DNA from 4 places in the Candidatus Thalassolituus haligoni genome. Region 3 is predicted to be linked to each of the others. Evidence: predicted binding sites of a transcription regulator. Region 3 holds the regulator's gene; each other region holds the start of a gene.
The links. The regulator FNR, encoded in region 3, switches genes on or off when oxygen is low (the NO sensors DNR and NnrR bind a similar motif). The targets are predictions, from matches to a motif close to TTGATNTANATCAA.
Positions count from the first base shown of each region.

Region 1: the regulator FNR is predicted to act here: its motif matches at 1,397-1,410, upstream of petA (ubiquinol-cytochrome c reductase iron-sulfur subunit).
Region 2: the regulator FNR is predicted to act here: its motif matches at 1,785-1,798, upstream of hpaD (3,4-dihydroxyphenylacetate 2,3-dioxygenase).
Region 4: the regulator FNR is predicted to act here: its motif matches at 1,594-1,607, upstream of paaF (2,3-dehydroadipyl-CoA hydratase PaaF).

Region 1 covers NZ_CP139482.1:3,500,259-3,504,544, reverse strand. Annotated here, with positions in the region: gene SOJ49_RS15745 (peptide chain release factor 3) at 1-166, shown strand, start outside; gene rplM (50S ribosomal protein L13) at 538-972, shown strand; gene rpsI (30S ribosomal protein S9) at 974-1,366, shown strand; gene petA (ubiquinol-cytochrome c reductase iron-sulfur subunit) at 1,590-2,186, shown strand; gene SOJ49_RS15725 (cytochrome bc complex cytochrome b subunit) at 2,186-3,412, shown strand; gene SOJ49_RS15720 (cytochrome c1) at 3,412-4,170, shown strand; gene sspA (stringent starvation protein SspA) at 4,262-4,286, shown strand, end outside.
Region 2 covers NZ_CP139482.1:3,417,492-3,421,777, forward strand. Annotated here, with positions in the region: gene SOJ49_RS15320 (hypothetical protein) at 1-1,207, shown strand, start outside; gene hpaR (homoprotocatechuate degradation operon regulator HpaR) at 1,266-1,688, shown strand; gene hpaD (3,4-dihydroxyphenylacetate 2,3-dioxygenase) at 2,011-2,862, shown strand; gene SOJ49_RS15335 (hypothetical protein) at 2,875-3,069, shown strand; gene SOJ49_RS15340 (aldehyde dehydrogenase family protein) at 3,159-4,286, shown strand, end outside.
Region 3 covers NZ_CP139482.1:1,615,643-1,619,928, reverse strand. Annotated here, with positions in the region: gene SOJ49_RS07360 (heavy metal translocating P-type ATPase) at 1-1,567, shown strand, start outside; gene ccoS (cbb3-type cytochrome oxidase assembly protein CcoS) at 1,614-1,850, shown strand; gene SOJ49_RS07350 (sulfite exporter TauE/SafE family protein) at 1,847-2,503, shown strand; gene fnr (fumarate/nitrate reduction transcriptional regulator Fnr) at 2,624-3,394, shown strand; gene ttcA (tRNA 2-thiocytidine(32) synthetase TtcA) at 3,653-4,286, shown strand, end outside.
Region 4 covers NZ_CP139482.1:500,827-505,112, forward strand. Annotated here, with positions in the region: gene paaN (phenylacetic acid degradation protein PaaN) at 1-1,284, opposite strand, end outside; gene paaF (2,3-dehydroadipyl-CoA hydratase PaaF) at 1,731-2,513, shown strand; gene paaG (2-(1,2-epoxy-1,2-dihydrophenyl)acetyl-CoA isomerase PaaG) at 2,553-3,344, shown strand; gene paaH (3-hydroxyacyl-CoA dehydrogenase PaaH) at 3,345-4,286, shown strand, end outside.

The sequences.
Region 1 (4,286 bases), 1.9 Mb from region 3:
TTGCGCAGATAGCAAGATGCTGGAAGATTTCAAACGTAAGGCAGCAGATAACCTGGCGATTGATGGCGGCGGCTATCTGACCTACATCGCACCGACGCGGGTGAACCTGAGTTTGATTCAGGAGCGCTGGCCCGAGGTGGAATTCCGCGCAACCCGTGAGCACTGATTGCTGCCTGACCGCTCCGTAGGGACGCCCTCCATGGCTGTCTGTAACGGCACGGCAGGGTGTGCAGGGTGATAGGTATGAGCGTCAGTTCTTTGGAGGCGGCTAGGCCGTGCCGGTTTGATGCGGACGAAGCCAATCTGGCGGGCAATAAAAATCTGTCGACAATTCATTTTTCGAGTGGATTATTTTCTGCACTAAAGATACAATCCGCGCCCCTTTATGAAAAGACGGCTCCTTTCTGGCACTTGTGTCGTGACGGCTGATCCGTGACTTACTGTGTTAAAAATACACAGATGGTTGCGTGGGTAATAACCGTCCTGTAGAATGCCGCCCTCTTTTCTGATCAACATGCCCTTGAAGGCGAGAATTTGATGAAAACTTACAGCGCAAAACCCGAAGCCGTAAAACGTGAATGGTTTGTTGTTGATGCAGCTGATCAGACGCTGGGTCGCCTGGCTACCGAGGTTGCTCGCCGTTTGAGAGGCAAGCACAAGCCAGAATACACACCACACGTTGATACCGGCGATTACATCGTCGTGATCAATGCTGAAAAAGTAAAAGTCACTGGCAATAAAACCAGCGACAAAATGTATTACCGTCACACTGGTTACCCCGGTGGCCTGAAGTCGATCTCTTTTGAGAAGCTGATCGACTACAAGCCGCAGGACGTAATTGAGACAGCGGTAAAAGGCATGCTGCCCAAGAATCCTCTTGGACGCGCCATGTTCAAGAAAATGAAAGTTTACGCAGGTAGCGAGCATCCACACACCGCTCAGCAGCCTCAAGAACTGAAGCTGGGAGAATAATATGGCCGTAACTCAATACTACGGTACCGGTCGTCGCAAGACGTCCACTGCTCGCGTTTTCTTGCGTCCAGGTACTGGCTCTATCGTGATCAACAAGCGCACACTGGAAGAATATTTCGGTCGTGAAACTGCTCGTATGGTTGTCCGTCAGCCTCTGGAACTGACTGAGAGTCTGGAGAAGTTTGACATTGTTGTTAATGTTAACGGCGGTGGTGGTAATGGTCAGGCGGGTGCTATCCGTCACGGCATTACTCGCGCCCTGATGCAATACGACGAAACGCTACGTCCATCTCTGCGTGCTGCGGGTTACGTTACTCGTGACGCTCGTGAGGTTGAACGTAAGAAGGTTGGTCTGCGTAAAGCACGTAAGAAGCCGCAGTTCTCCAAGCGTTAAGCTATTTTTTGCTGATAAAAAAGGCGTCCCTTGGCTTATGTCAATGGACGCTTTTTTTGTTTTTATATCCCTACAGCACGTATGTCTTCCCGGTTGTTTCAAATCCTCAATTTCTTTACTATGTGCGCCGCTCTGCATTCTACGCCGGGTCTGCCGACCGTAGTCCCTCTCAGGCAAACGACCTCGCGGCAGAAAAGAATTTTAATGATGGGAGAAGATGGTAATGAGTCAAGACGGCGTTAATAAAGGTCGGCGCACCCTGTTGGTGGGCGTGACTTCTGCTGTCGGCGCAGTTGGTGCTGGCTTTGTCGCTGTACCCTTCGTCAAATCTTGGGTTCCAAGTGAAAAGGCGAAAGCGGCGGGCGCTCCGGCCAAGGTCGATGTCAGCAAAGTCGAACTGGGTTCGATGCTGACTGCCGAATGGCGTGGCAAGCCGGTATACATCGTGCACCGTACAGATGCGATGCTGGAAAATCTGCCAGAGCATAATGACCGGCTGAAAGATCCGGATAACAGCAACAAGGCTCAGCAACCAGCCTACGCTGACAACATCAATCGCTCACGCAAGCCTGAAATCCTGGTTTTGCTGGGTGTTTGTACTCACCTGGGTTGTGCCCCCAAGTACTTTGGCGAAGTCAAACCTCAGCAGTTTGATGCAAACTGGCCTGGAGGCTGGTTTTGTCCATGTCACGGTTCCCGTTTTGATCTGTCTGGTCGTGTTTTTCAGGGATCTCCGGCTGCGGCCAACCTGGAAGTTCCGCCGTACAGCTACGAAAGCGCCAGTGTGGTTGTAATCGGTGTGGATGAGGAGAACGCCTGATGAGTAACAAGCAAAATACCTTCATGGGCTGGATTGATGACCGCTTGCCGGTAACCAGTGCCTATGAAAAGCATATGTCCAAGTACTATGCGCCGAAGAACTTCAACTTCTGGTACTTCTTCGGCGTATTGTCGATGTTGATGCTGGTTAACCAGATCCTGACCGGTGTCTGGTTAACCATGAACTTCACTCCGAGTGCCGAAGCAGCGTTTGCCTCTGTTGAATACATCATGCGAGATGTTGAGTGGGGCTGGCTGATTCGCTATATGCACTCCACTGGCGCTACCTTCTTCTTTATCGCTATTTATCTGCACATGATGCGCGCCATTCTGTATGGTTCCTACCAGAAGCCTCGTGAATTGATCTGGATCTTCGGTATGGCCATTTACTTGGCTCTGATGGCAGAAGCTTTCATGGGCTACGTACTGCCATGGGGTCAAATGTCTTACTGGGGTGCGCAGGTAATTATCTCTCTGTTCTCTGTTCTGCCTTACGGTAATGAACTGACTGAATGGATTCGTGGTGACTTCCTGATTTCTGGTGCAACTCTGAACCGCTTTTTTGCCTTACACGTTGTCGCTGTGCCGCTGGTGATTGTCGGTCTGGTGGTTATGCACTTGCTGGCGTTGCATGAAGTGGGTTCCAACAACCCTGACGGTATCGACATCAAAAAACTGAAAGACGAAAACGGGGTTCCTCTGGATGGCGTGCCATTCCACCCTTACTACTCAGTACACGACCTGGTCGGCATCGTTGTCTTCCTGATGGTGTTCTGTACCGTAATGTTCTTCTTCCCTGAAGGCGGCGGTTTCATGTTGGAACACGCCAACTTTGAACCAGCTAATGGTTTGAAAACTCCTGAGCACATTGCTCCAGTTTGGTATTTTGGTGCGTTCTACGCGATTCTGCGTGCAGTGCCAGACAAACTGATGGGTGTTGCTGCAATGGGGGCTGCGATTGCGGTGTTGTTCGTACTACCATGGCTGGATCGTAGTCCTGTGCGTAGCTGGCGTTATAAGGGCTGGATGAGCAGAACCTTTATTCTGGTGTTTGCCGTGGCCTTTGTTCTGCTGACTTGGTTGGGTACTCAGCCTACCAATGAGCTGAATACCTTCCTGGCTCGTGCTTCATCGTTTATCTACTTCGGTTTCTTCTTGTTGATGCCTTTCTATACTCGTATGGAAAAAACCAAACCAGTGCCAGAACGCGTAACAGGAGGCCACTAATGAAAACGTTATTTGCATTGATCGCTGCACTGCTTCCTGCAGTTGCAATGGCCTCCAGTGAAGGTGTGCATCTGGATAAGCACCTGACCGATCTGACGGATAAGGCCTCACTGCAACGTGGCGCCCAGACCTTTATGAACTACTGCATGGGCTGTCATTCGATGGAACACGCCCGGTTTAACCGCATGGCTCGTGACCTGGATATCCCAGAAGAGCTGATGATAGAAAACCTGGTGTTTGACACCGACAAAAAGTTCGGTTCGCTGGCGACCATCGCCATGCGCAAGGAAGATTCCAAAAAATGGTTTGGTGCCACACCACCAGACCTGACGCTGGTTGCCCGTGTACGACGTCCAGATTGGCTATACACCTACCTGCGCAGCTTTTATGTCGACCCAACACGCCCATGGGGTGTTAATAATGCAGTCTTCAAGGACGTGGGCATGCCTAACGTACTGGCTGAGCTGCAGGGTCTTCAGCATGAAGGTACCGCACCGGTAGCCGTGGGTTATGACACACTGACGGGTCAGGAAATCACCGAAGAGCACGAAGATGTGCTATATCTGGCAGAACCTGGCACGCTGAGTGTTAAAGAGTATGATGACCTGATCTTCGATCTGGTTAACTTTTTGACTTACTCCGCTGAACCTATTGCGGTTGAGCGTGAGAGACTGGGTTGGTGGGTACTTTTGTTCCTGGCAATCTTCTTAGTGCCTGTGTACATGTTGAACAAGGAATACTGGCGCGACGTCCATTAATCGCACTGTATTCTGATGCTAGCCTGGCCGTTTTTGCGGCCGGGCTATCTTTGTTTTTAGGTAATCGAATTTTTTAGCAAGCGAGGAAATTATGGGGGTTGTAGCCAAGCGCTCTA
Region 2 (4,286 bases), 1.8 Mb from region 3:
CACCAACCTGGCCACCCTGCTGGCGTGGGCATTTCTGGTGATTGAATTGCCACGGCTCAATCGCAAACAGCGGCTCCCCATTCTGATTCTGATCGCCGCCGGATTCGGATTTGCGCTCTGGGCCTGGAGTCGTGGCGGGGGTTTTGATCTGCTGCACATGATGCGAGAGCATCTGAAATTAGTCATGCTGCTGGCCGCCGTGAATTTTATTCGCCTCGCCACTCGCCTCTATCCCGGCGGTAAAAGCAGCGGCATACGCAGCTTTGGTCTGACGCTGGGTGGTATGCACCTGTTTTCGTCCGTTGCGAACTTCTCGTCGCTGGTGCTGATTGGTGACCAGATCCAGCGGGATGGCCGAATCAGCCCGCTGTCTTACATCTTATTGTCACGGGGGTTTTCGCTGGCGATTTTCTGGTCGCCATTTCTCAGCATGATCCCGCTGATTCTGGAACAAGTACCCGGCGTACAAATGCCGCAGGTCTACCCATGGGCCTTAACTCTGGTCGTTTTGGGTATGGCCGTCACCCTGATCGAAGCGAAACTGCGCTACGGTGACGAACTGGCAACGTATCAGGGTTATCCAATTCGGCCAGCCAGCCTGTTTCTTCCCGGTATTCTGATCGGCACCCTGTTAATCAGCCACCGGCTGTTCCCGAACACCCCCATGGTCGCCATTGTCTCTGCTGTCGCCGTGCTGATTCCCACCACACTGATGGGGTGGCGAAATGGCCTTGCCGGTGGCCTCGATACGCTGAAAAAACACATCACCACCCAGCTGCCTAACGGTCGTCCGGAAGTGTCTTTGTTTCTTGCTGCCGGTTTTCTCGCAGCCGGAGTCAAAGCCTGCATCAGCTCCGGGCTGATCAGCTTTCCGTTTGAACAAACCAGCGCCATGGTGGCTATTATCACTATGCTGGCCATCGTTATTATTGCCAGCCTCGGTGTCCACCAGTTTGCCCTGTTCGCCATCTTTGCCGGTCTGATGCACAACGTCACCGCTACCCCGACACTGATGGCCATTGCTTATATCATGGGGGTATCCCTGTCGATGTCGGGTAGTGTATTCAGCGGCCTGAACTTTATCGTGCAGGGCCAGTACCAGGTTGGTAATCGCGAGATCCTGCGTCACAACCTGCCCTACACCCTGCTGATGCTGCTACTCACCAGCCTGATATTGCTGGTGATGGAAGCAGCCGGTATACAATAAATACGGGCAGACACCGCCCGCCCAGACGATTCAGACAAGCACAACGGAAGCCCTTTTAATGCGCAAGTTCGACGACTCCATTCCACTCAAATTGCTCAAGTCACGCGAGTCCACCATGGCTTTTTTCAGGCCTATCCTGCAAGAAATCGGCCTCACAGAACAGCAATGGCGAGTGATTCGAGCCCTCAACGAATACGAGGAGCTGGAGTCCAAGCAGCTGGCTGAACTGTGCTGTATTCTCAGCCCCAGTCTCACTGGCATCATCAACCGACTCGAAGCACAAGATTATCTCCGCCGCCGCAAGTCCACCGAAGACCAGCGCCGGATCCTGATCAGCCTGACCGAAAAAGCCAAAACCATGTTTGCCAACGCCAGCCCACGAATGGAAGGACTCTATGCTGAAATGACCAGCCAGCTGTCACCACAAAAGATGGATTTGCTGAAAGAGCTGCTGGATGAAATCATCAAACTTGAACCTTGAATCTCTCCCGGCATGCCGTTGTCGTCCCTCCCCGACAGCTCGGGGCCCTGGCACGCAAACACTCTTCGCGGCTAACAACGCCTCAGCCAGCAAAAGCTGACCTGCCTCAAGCCCTGGACTGATTTACCTCAAGGCTCGTTCACTCCAGCCAGGATGCTCCATTGACATTAGATAACATGTTAATTATATTTTTACTTAACATGTTAATATTTAGTGATCACTTAGCCGCATGGATAACCATACCCTCCATGCTCCCGACCAAAAGCCGGTCTGCCGTCGGGACAAGCCAATTCTGTCTAACAACGATAAAAAGGTGACGACCATGGGCGAAATGACCCTTGCTGCAAAAGTGACTCATGTACCTACCATGCTGCTGTCGGAGCAGCCTGGCAAACTGGAAGGCTGCCGCCAGCCCGCCATTGATGGCCACCGTGAGCTGGGGCGTCGTGCCCGTGCTGCCGGTGTCGATACCGTGGTGATTCTGGACACCCACTGGCTGGTCAACGCCGGGTTCCACATTAACAGCAACAAACATTTTGAAGGCGTGTACACCAGCCACGAGTTTCCGCACTTTATCCAGAACCTTGAATACAGCCATCCTGGTGCACCGGCGCTGGGGGATGCAATTGCCGCCAAGGCGACGGAAAAAGGGGTGCATACTCTGTCGCACCAGGTGCCAACGCTGGATCTGGAATACGGCACGCTGGTGCCACTGAAATTTATGGATCCGGATTCGCAATTCAAGGTGGTGTCGGTAGCAGCCTGGTGCACCGTTCATAATCTCAACGACTCCCGCGTACTGGGCGAAGCCATCGCCGCAGCAATCAAGGAGTACGACGGCAAGGTCATGGTGGTTGCCTCTGGTTCGCTGTCGCACCAGATCTGGGAAAACGAACTGTACGAAGCCAACAACGGCACCTTCACCATCTCCCGCGAGTTTCACAAGCAGGTTGACCTGCGGGTACTGCAACTGTGGGAGCAAGGCAAGTACGCCACGTTCCTGAAGATGCTGCCGGAATACGCCAAATTCTGTTCTGGCGAAGGCGGTATGCACGACACTGCCATGCTGTTTGGTGCCCTGGGTTGGGACAAGTACCAGGGCAAGGCCGAAGTACTGACCCCCTATTTCGAAAGCTCCGGCACCGGTCAGACCAACGTCCAGTTCCATGTATAGACACGACGCTTTATGAGCGTGACCCACTCGCTCGACGAGCGGAGCCGCGACTCCGCTCTGGCCATGTTACAGGCTGCCCGGCTCAAGGCCGGAGAGCTTGGCGTGGCCGTTTGTATTTGTATTGTCAGCCCCCAAGGAGTGCCATTGGCGAGTTACCATCCGGGACTCGGGTGGTGGGTGTTGTCGGCATATCGGGGGCAACCGTAGAACACGATATTCAATGTGCAGAAGCGGCCATCTCAGCGCTGGGCCAGGCCGCCCTGAAAGACCAATAAACTCAACACAGAAGGTTTACCATGCTGCAGGCATCCTACCCCTATTACCTGGCCAACGAGCCAATGGCTCCGAACCAGGATCTGGAAGTAAAAAACAAATACACCGGCGAAGTAGCCACCCGCGTCGCCATGGCTGACGTTGACGCCATCGATAAAGCCATTGCGGCGGCGGTTGAAGCCACCGAACCCATGCGCAAGATGCCAGCCTACAAGCGCCAGGAAATCATTTACCACTGCGTCCGTCGTTTTGAACAACGCTTTGAAGAAATCGCCCAGGCCCTGTGCCTGGAAGCAGGCAAGCCAATCAAGGATGCTCGCGGTGAAGTGACCCGTTTGATCGACACCTTCAAGATCGCCGCCGAAGAAGCCACCCGTATTTACGGTGAAGTAATCCCGATGGACATAACCCCGCGCGCCAAAGGCTACAGCGGTCAATGGAAACGCGTGCCGATTGGCCCCTGTTCGTTTATTTCGCCGTTCAACTTCCCGCTGAACCTGGCGGCCCACAAAGTGGCCCCGGCACTGGCAGCGGGTTGTCCGTTTGTACTCAAACCCGCCTCCCTGACCCCTGTTGGCGCACTGATTATCGGTGAAATTCTGGCCGAGACCGACCTGCCCAAAGGCGCGTTCTCGATTCTGCCGTGTCACCGCGATGGCGCTGACCTGTTCACCACCGACGAGCGCCTCAAGCTACTGAGTTTCACCGGTTCGCCGGAAGTTGGCTGGGCATTGAAAGCCAAAGCCGGCAAAAAACCCGTAGTACTGGAACTGGGTGGCAACGCCGCCTGTATCGTTGACGAAGGCACCGACCTTGACGATGCCGTGACGCGTATTGTGTTTGGTGCTTATTACCAGTCTGGCCAGAGCTGTATTTCGGTGCAGCGCATCATGGTGCACGACAGCCTGTACGACGATACCAAAGCCCGTCTGGCCAAGGCCGTTGGCGCACTGGTACACGGCGACCCCGCCGATGAAAACACCTTTATCGGCCCGATGATTTCCGAGAAAGAAGCCATCCGACTGCACACCTGGGTAGAAGAAGCCAAAGAAGGCGGCGCCACCGTACTCTGTGGCGGCGAGCGCGACGGTGCCATGTTGCAAGCCACACTGCTGTGTGACGTCACAGCCGAGATGAACGTCAACACCCAA
Region 3 (4,286 bases):
GGGGAAATCCGGCAACAACCTGCTGACCTTGCTGCCCAATGTCGCCTTGCGGCTGAGCGACGATACCCCGACAGCCACCGAAACGGTGATCGCCAGTGAAGAGGTCAAGCCAGGGGATTTGTTGCTGATCAAACCGGGACAGGCGATTCCGGCCGATGGCATTGTTGTCAATGGCCAGAGTTCCGTCGACGAAGCAGCACTGACCGGAGAATACCTGCCGGTTACCAAACGCCATCAGGATCATCTGATTGGCGGCACTATCAATATCGAAAGCCCGATCACCATGAAAGTAACCGCAACCGGTGCAGAAGCCCAACTGTCGACCATTGTGCGCCTAATGGACAGAGCACAGCAGGAAAAGCCCAAGATTGCCCTGATCGCCGACCGTGTTGCCAGCCACTTTGTTGCCGCCGTTTTGCTGATTGCTTCGGGTGTGTTGCTGTTCTGGTGGTGGCAAGGTAATGATCACGCGTTTTTTATTGCCTTGTCTGTGCTGGTTGTCACCTGCCCCTGCGCCCTGTCGCTGGCGACACCTACTGCCCTGACCGCTGCGACCGGCGCCCTGCGGGAAGCCGGTTTGCTGATCAGCAAGGGCCATGTACTGGAATCTCTGCCAACCATAGATCGGGTTGTCTTCGACAAGACCGGCACTCTCACCCAGGGCAAACTCACCATTGAAGACGTGGTATTGGCAGGTGACCTGGATAGAGAAAGCATCCTCGCCGTTGCTGCCGGTCTGGAAAAGTCCAGCAGCCACCCGATTGCACGCGCCTTTCGCCGTATTCGTCCCGCCACAGTGAGCGATGTCCAGCAACAGACCGGTGCCGGTATCTGTGGTTTCTGGCATCCAACGGCAGAACAGTCCCTGCCCGTTCGATTGGGTCGGCCCGATTTTGCTGTGCCAGCCACGGCCAAACCCGATACCAGTCATCTGAATCAGCAGGAGGGACAATGGCTGTTGCTCAGCGTCAATGAGCAAGCCGTTGCCTGGATTCGACTGGGCGACAGCGTCAGAAAATCCGCGACCAGCCTGGTCAGAGGCTTGCACCAACGCCAGATAAAAACGGCGCTGCTCACCGGCGACCCCGGTGCTTCTGGCCAACTGCTGGCAGCACAACTGGGTATCAACGACGTATGGATCGGTTTGTCTCCCGAGCAAAAGTTGCAACAGGTGCGCCTGTGGCAACAGCAGGGAGAACGCGTTTTGATGGTCGGAGATGGCATTAACGATGTGCCGGTACTCGCTGGTGCTGATATTGCGATTGCCGTCAGCGATGCCAGCGACCTGGCCAAAACCAGTGCTGATGCGCTGGTGACCAGCGGACGCCTGGACAGCCTGCTGCAGGCTCTGGACACCGCCAGCCGCACCCGGAAAGTGATATACCAGAATATTGGCTGGGCACTGTTTTACAACCTGCTTGCCCTGCCAGTAGCGGCCGCAGGTTACATTCCCCCCTGGGCGGCAGCCATCGGCATGTCGTTCAGTTCCCTGTTGGTGGTCAGTAACGCCTTGAGGCTGTCCCGGATATCCAAACCGGATGCTGCCGATAGCCACCCACAGACATAATGCCGGGTTATAACGGCACCCATTCGCCCAGCATGACGGACATAACATGGATATTATCTACATACTTGTTCCACTCTCGATCGTCCTGATCAGTATCGCCACCCTGATTTTTTTCTGGGCAGTACGTAGCGGTCAGTTTGATGATCTGGAGTCGCCAGCCCACAAGATTCTCTTTGATGACGACCCTGAGGAAACGACGGCCAGCGCCGAAAAACCGCCGTCAACAACAATCAACCCACCGCCTGCAGCACCAGACGCCACATCACCTGACAAATTGTCGTGATTGAACCACTGTCACTGCTCACCGCATTACTGCTGGGCTTGTTTGGTTCCAGTCATTGCCTGGTCATGTGTGGCGGTATTGCGGCAGCCATTGGCAGTCGCTCACAGCATCAACCGCTATTAACCGCCTTGGCTTTTAATGGCGGACGAATCACCAGCTACGTAGTGGCTGGGCTGATAGTCTCTGTACTTGGCTTATGGCTGCAGCAACTGAATGACCTGCTGACGCTGGTATTACGCACACTGGCTGCCGTGATGCTAATGCTGATGGGACTCTACATCGCGCGCTGGGCAAGCTGGCTGACCCGGATTGAACAGCTCGGTCAGCACCTGTGGCGTCTGCTACAGCCCGCCACCAAACCATTACTGGCACAACAATCAGTCAGCAGCCGCTTTCGTCTCGGATTGCTGTGGGGATGGCTTCCCTGTGGCCTGGTCTACAGTACATTAAGCTGGGTCGCCGCTAATGGCGATCCTCTCAAGGGTGCACTGGCCATGGCCTGTTTCGGACTGGGCACACTGCCTGCCCTGTTTGCCAGCGGCCTCGCCGCCAGCAGCCTCAATCGATTACTCAATCACAACGTCAGCCGTCGCATCGCCGGACTCTTGCTCATCAGTTATGGATTGTGGACCGCAGCGGCCATCTGGCTATAGTCAGCCAACTGTAATACCTTGACCAATGTCTTGACAGTCACCCTGTGAGCTAAGACCATACGAAAACTAATGGAAAACAGTTGTTCCGTTTGTCACGGAAAACCAGACACGGTGAGCTCAATGAAAACAAACCAAGTTGCACATCCTCCCTTGCGCGGCAATCAGCCCCACTGCCAGACTTGCTCCCTGAATGCTCTGTGTCTGCCACTATCGCTCAGCGACAGTGATATGGAGCGGCTTGACGATATTATTCGCCGTGGCCGACCCATCCAGAAAGGCCAGCTGTTATTCCAGCAAGGGGATGAATTCCAGTCGGTATTTGCAGTACGTACTGGTGCCCTGAAAACCTATACCCTGGCCAGCAACGGCGAAGAGCAGATCACCGGCTTTCACCTCGCCAGCGAACTGATTGGGTTAGCCGGTTACGATGCCGGAGATTACCCACTCACCGCCAAGGCACTGGAAACAACCACCGTGTGTGAAATTCCGGTGCACCAGCTGGAAAACCTCACCGACGAATTACCCGATCTGCGTAAACAGCTGATGCGCACCATGGGTAATGAAATTCGCCACGACCAGAACATGATGCTGCTATTAAGCAAAAAGAACGCCGAAGAACGTGTGGCCTCCTTTTTACTGGATATTTCCAACCGCTATGCCCGCCGAGGCTTCAGCGCGACTCACTTCCGGCTGCCCATGTCCAGGGTCGACATCAGCAATTATCTTGGTCTCGCGGTTGAAACCATTAGTCGGGTATTTACCCGCTTTCAGAAAAATGCGCTGATCGAAACCCAAGGCAAGGAAATCATTGTGTTGGACATGAACAGTCTTTATGAGATGGCAGGCCTGAGTGCTCACCTCGAATGCGACGACAAGGCCACCACAGAATAAACCGATCAGTAGCAGCAGGCAGCCCGCAACCGTTCGGCAAAACACCGGACATATGTGGCTGCTACTGCTCCGCAGTATCCCACGTGCACGCTGACTCACGGTTAACAGATTTGACAACCTTCCCTGTCAGTCATAGCTTGGCTGAATCGAACATCCAGCACAGCAACTCTTGCTGACGACAGCCAATCTATTCGCTAGAATTCGCCGCCTGATTTTTAGCCCGTGTTCCATCCCAGAACATCCAGGAGTTTTCCCAGCATGACTGCCGACGTCATCGATCGCAAAGAACGACTCGAATTCAACAAACTGCAAAAACGTTTGCGCCGTCATGTCGGCAAGGCCATCGAAGACTATTGCATGATTGAGGAAGGTGACAAAATCATGGTGTGTCTGTCTGGAGGCAAAGACTCCTACACCATGCTCGACATATTGATGAGCTTGAAGAAAAGCGCCCCGGTTAACTTTGAACTGATCGCAGTCAATATGGATCAGAAACAGCCGGGCTTTCCTGAGCATGTTCTGCCGGAATACCTGAGCAAGCTGGATGTGCCCTTCCATATTGTCGAAAAAGACACCTACAGCGTCGTCATGGACATTATTCCGGAAGGCAAAACTACTTGCGGTCTGTGCTCACGCTTGCGGCGCGGTACCCTGTACGGCTTTGCCGAACACATTGGTGCCAACAAAATTGCCCTCGGACATCACCGCGACGATATTATCGAAACCCTGTTCCTGAATATGTTTTATGGCGGCAAGCTCAAAGCCATGCCACCCAAATTACTCAGCGACGACAAGAAGCATGTACTGATCCGTCCGCTGGCCTACTGCAAGGAAAAGGATATCGAGGCGTTTGCAGCAGCGCGGGAATTTCCGATCATTCCCTGCAACCTCT
Region 4 (4,286 bases), 1.1 Mb from region 3:
CAGACTCTTGCTATCGAGTAATACGCTGCCCCGGCCTGTGATCGCCTCCCGGCATTGCTGAATTCTGACTAAGGTGCCTTCACTTTGAATTGCGCCGAGGAAGCCGCACGCCTGGGCTGGATCGGCGGTCCACTGGGCAATACTGCTGACCAGTGCATCAGCTACTTGCTCAAATGACCAGCATTCACCTCCTACCATCACGCCACTAGCAGGAATATAAATGACTTGGGGAGAGGTACACATTTGCCCGGAGTAGAGACTGAGTGAGAAACCGAGATTACCAGCAACTGCAGTGATGTCCGCCATGCTGTCAATAATCACGGTGTTGAGCCCGGCTTTTTCGGTAAACACTTCCGCCTGGTGAGCGTGCTGTTCCAGCCAGTTGCCAAAGTGGCTGGAACCGGTGAAATCGATCAGCCGCACCCGTGGGTCGGTTGCCAGTCGGGCCGCCAGCGGGGCAGGCCGAGTGTCGACCGCGAGCATCACTAGGCGTGGATCGTATCCGGCTTCGGTGAGTACCTCCTGTAGCACCTTGACGGTCAGTGCCAGCGGCAGAATCGAATCCGGGTGGGGTTTGATGACCACCGGATTGCCCGTCACCAGGCTGGCAAATAATCCGGGGTAGGTATTCCAGGTCGGGAAGGTGCAACAGGCGATGCTGAGTGATATTCCCCGAGGCACGATATGCCAACGTTTAGTCAATGACAGTTGACCACGTTTGCCCATGGGTTTTCGCCACAATACGGATTGCGGTATCTCCGCCATGGCATCCCAGCTGTAGGCAACGGCTTCTACTGCCCGGTCCTGGGCGTGGGGGCCGCCGGCTTGGAAAGCCATATTGGCAGATTGTCCAGTGGTGTGTTGTACCGCCTGAGCCATCAGCGGACTGAGTGCATTTAACCGGTGAATGGCCTCCAGAGCGACCGCCACCCTGGTTTGTGGCCCTGCATCGCGCCAGCCACCAATCAGTGATTGCTGGGTTTCCAGTAACGTATCCGGGTCGTACTGCGGATAGTGGATGCCAAGGGCGAAGCCGTAGGGTGACTGCTCCTCACCCGCTCGTCCAATCTCCCCTACTCCTTGCAGCTCAAACGGCTGTCCTAGCAAGGTCTGGAATTCTGCTGCCGCGCTGGCCAATGACTCCGCCGGGTACGCTTTGGGATGTTCCGGGAAAGGAGCCCAGTAACCGCGCTGATGAATCGCACTAACGGCCTGATCCAGCAAAGGTGAGTGGCGGGAAAACCAGAGCGTGGCCTGGCTGTTCGTCATGGCATCAGACGACATAACAACTCCATTAATGAGTATTTTTGTTTTAAAGACACTAAAATATCTATTATTTATTATTTAATGTATCAAATCATAGGTCGTTGTTGATTGAAACGGCATCTGTTGGTGTTGTTTAGATTGTCTCGAAATGATGTATTTGAATCCATTTTATTTTCTATCTATTTGAAAAATATTGTTTTTTAATCGAGAAATGCTCGCGTCTATTGATTTTTCAGAGGGTTTTTTCATGCAAAATGAAAATAAGATACGAAAATCAAAAAATAAATTATTGTTTTGTATCTTAATTTTGGGCAGCATTGATAACTGTTGATGCAGATCAAACGAGTCCGCTCCTTGATTCAAGGCTGGTGCCGTCAGGGTGCCGGAACGAGTGGGAACGAAGACGTCTGCGCCTTAAGTCATTGCCGAAACGCTATAAAAACAAAATCGGACAGGTTACTCAGATGACAAAACGCTACGCAACACTGGTCGTACATAAGGTCAGTGCAGGGGTTCAGCTGATTGAGCTGAATCGCCCTGCGGCACTCAATGCCCTGACCACCGCCATGCTGGGTGAGTTGTCGGTGGTCATGGATCTGGCAGAAGCCGAGGACGACATTCGAGTGCTGGTTCTCACTGGCAACCGCAAGGCCTTTGCTGCCGGAGCCGATATCAAGGAAATGGCCGAGCGCGATTTGGTCGGTATTCTGAATGACCCCCGCCAGCAGCACTGGCAGCGGATTAGCCGTTTTCCCAAGCCGCTGGTTGCCGCCGTAAATGGCGTTTGTTTGGGCGGTGGCTGCGAGTTGGCGATGCACGCCGATATTATTCTTGCTGGCGCAGACGCGCGCTTCGGACAACCGGAAATCAACCTTGGCATCATGCCCGGTGCTGGGGGCACGCAGCGATTATTGCGGGCGGTGGGCAAGTCGATGGCAATGCAGATGGTACTGACTGGCGAGCCGATCACTGCTCGACAAGCTCAGCAATCCGGTCTGGTAAGCGAGATTACCCAACCGGAATTGACTGTTGAGCGGGCGTTGGCTGTTGCTGCCAGTATTGCCTGTAAGGCACCGCTGGCAGTGCGCCTGGCCAAAGAATCGGTGCTCAAAGGTATGGATACCGATCTCGCCTCTGGTCTCCGTTTCGAGCGCCATGCCTTTACTGTTCTGGCTGGCACCGCCGACCGCAAGGAAGGCATTGCCGCTTTTCAGGAAAAGCGCAAACCCGAATTTAACGGCCAGTAGTGCTGGCAACCCATTCTGATCTCCAGGAGCAATATGCCCATGAACCTCGAGTATATTCTGTATTCCGTTGAGGACGGCGTTGCCATCCTCAGTTTGAACCGTCCCAAGGCGTTGAACAGCTTTAACGAAGCCATGCACCTTGAAGTCAAAGAGGCCCTGAAAGCGACTGCCGGCAATCCGGAAGTCCGCGCCTTGCTGCTGACGGCAGAGGGCCGCGGTTTTTGTGCCGGTCAGGATTTATCTGACCGCAATGTTGACCCTAATGCCAATTCACCGGATCTGGGGTTGTCGATCGAACGCTTTTACAACCCATTGATCAAGACCCTGCAAGACTTGCCGATGCCGGTGATCTGTGCGGTCAATGGTGTCGCAGCCGGTGCTGGCGCGAATATTCCTTTGGCCTGTGATCTGGTGCTGGCGGCTCGCTCCGCCAAGTTTATTCAGGCGTTCTGCAAAATTGGTCTGGTGCCGGATTCTGGTGGTAGCTGGTTTCTGCCTCGCTTGGTCGGCATGGCCCGTGCCAAACATATGGCCTTGCTGGGAACCCCTGTCACAGCTGAGCAAGCGTATGACTGGGGCATGATCTATCGGGTGGTGGATGACGAAGCCCTGCATAACGAAGCCCTGACACTGGCGAAGCAATTAGCGACTCAACCGACGCAAGGTTTGGCGCTAATCAAGCGTGCCTTGAACAGCAGCGTCAGCAACAGCTTCGAGGAGCAGATGACGCTGGAGAGAGATCTGCAACGCCTGGCCGGTCGTACCGCCGACTACCGCGAAGGCGTAAAAGCCTTTATGGAAAAACGCACACCTGAATTCAAGGGGCGCTGAATGATGCCAGAACAGACGCATACATTGAGTATCGACACTCTGGTTGCCGTCATTGGTGCCGGTGCGATGGGGGCGGGCATCGCTCAGGTAGCGGCCCAGGCCGGTCACCCGGTGAAGCTGTATGACAATCGCGAAGGCGCTGCTGCCCAAGCCATTGACACGATGGCTGCTCAGCTGAACAAATTGGTTGCTCGTGGCAAGCTCACGGCTGAACAGCGTGACGCGGTACTGTCTCGTATCACGCCGGTTGATGACATTGAAGCATTGGTGGATGCCAAGCTGGTGATCGAGGCCATTATTGAAAACCTCGACGTCAAGCGCAGCGTATTGGCAACACTGGAAGACGTTTGCTCTGATGATTGCATTCTGGCCAGCAATACCTCGTCGTTATCCATCACCAGTCTGGCCGCCGGCCGCCGGTATCCGGGCCGTATCGTTGGTATGCACTTCTTTAATCCGGCTCCGATCATGAAGCTGGTGGAGGTGGTGTCTGGCCTGGCAACGGATTCCAATGCCGCCAGCACCGTGTACGACACTGCTCTGAACTGGGGCAAAAAGCCGGTGCACACCCGCTCCACACCGGGCTTCATTGTGAATCGAGTGGCACGTCCGTTTTATGCCGAAAGCCTGCGTCTGCTGCAGGAACAGGCCAGTGATTGCGCCACGTTGGATGCCTTGATGCGCGACGCTGGCGGTTTTCGTATGGGAGCATTTGAACTGACCGACCTGATCGGTCATGACGTTAACTACGCGGTGACTTGCTCTGTTTTTACTGCCTATTACGGCGACTTCCGTTTCCAGCCCTCACTGATCCAGAAAGAGCTGGTCGATGCTGGCTATCTGGGCCGCAAGGCCAGTCGCGGTTTTTATCACTACGGTGAGGCTACTGAGCAACCGTTAGCCCTTACCGTGACGGTCAGTTCTGATACTCCATCCGGTTGT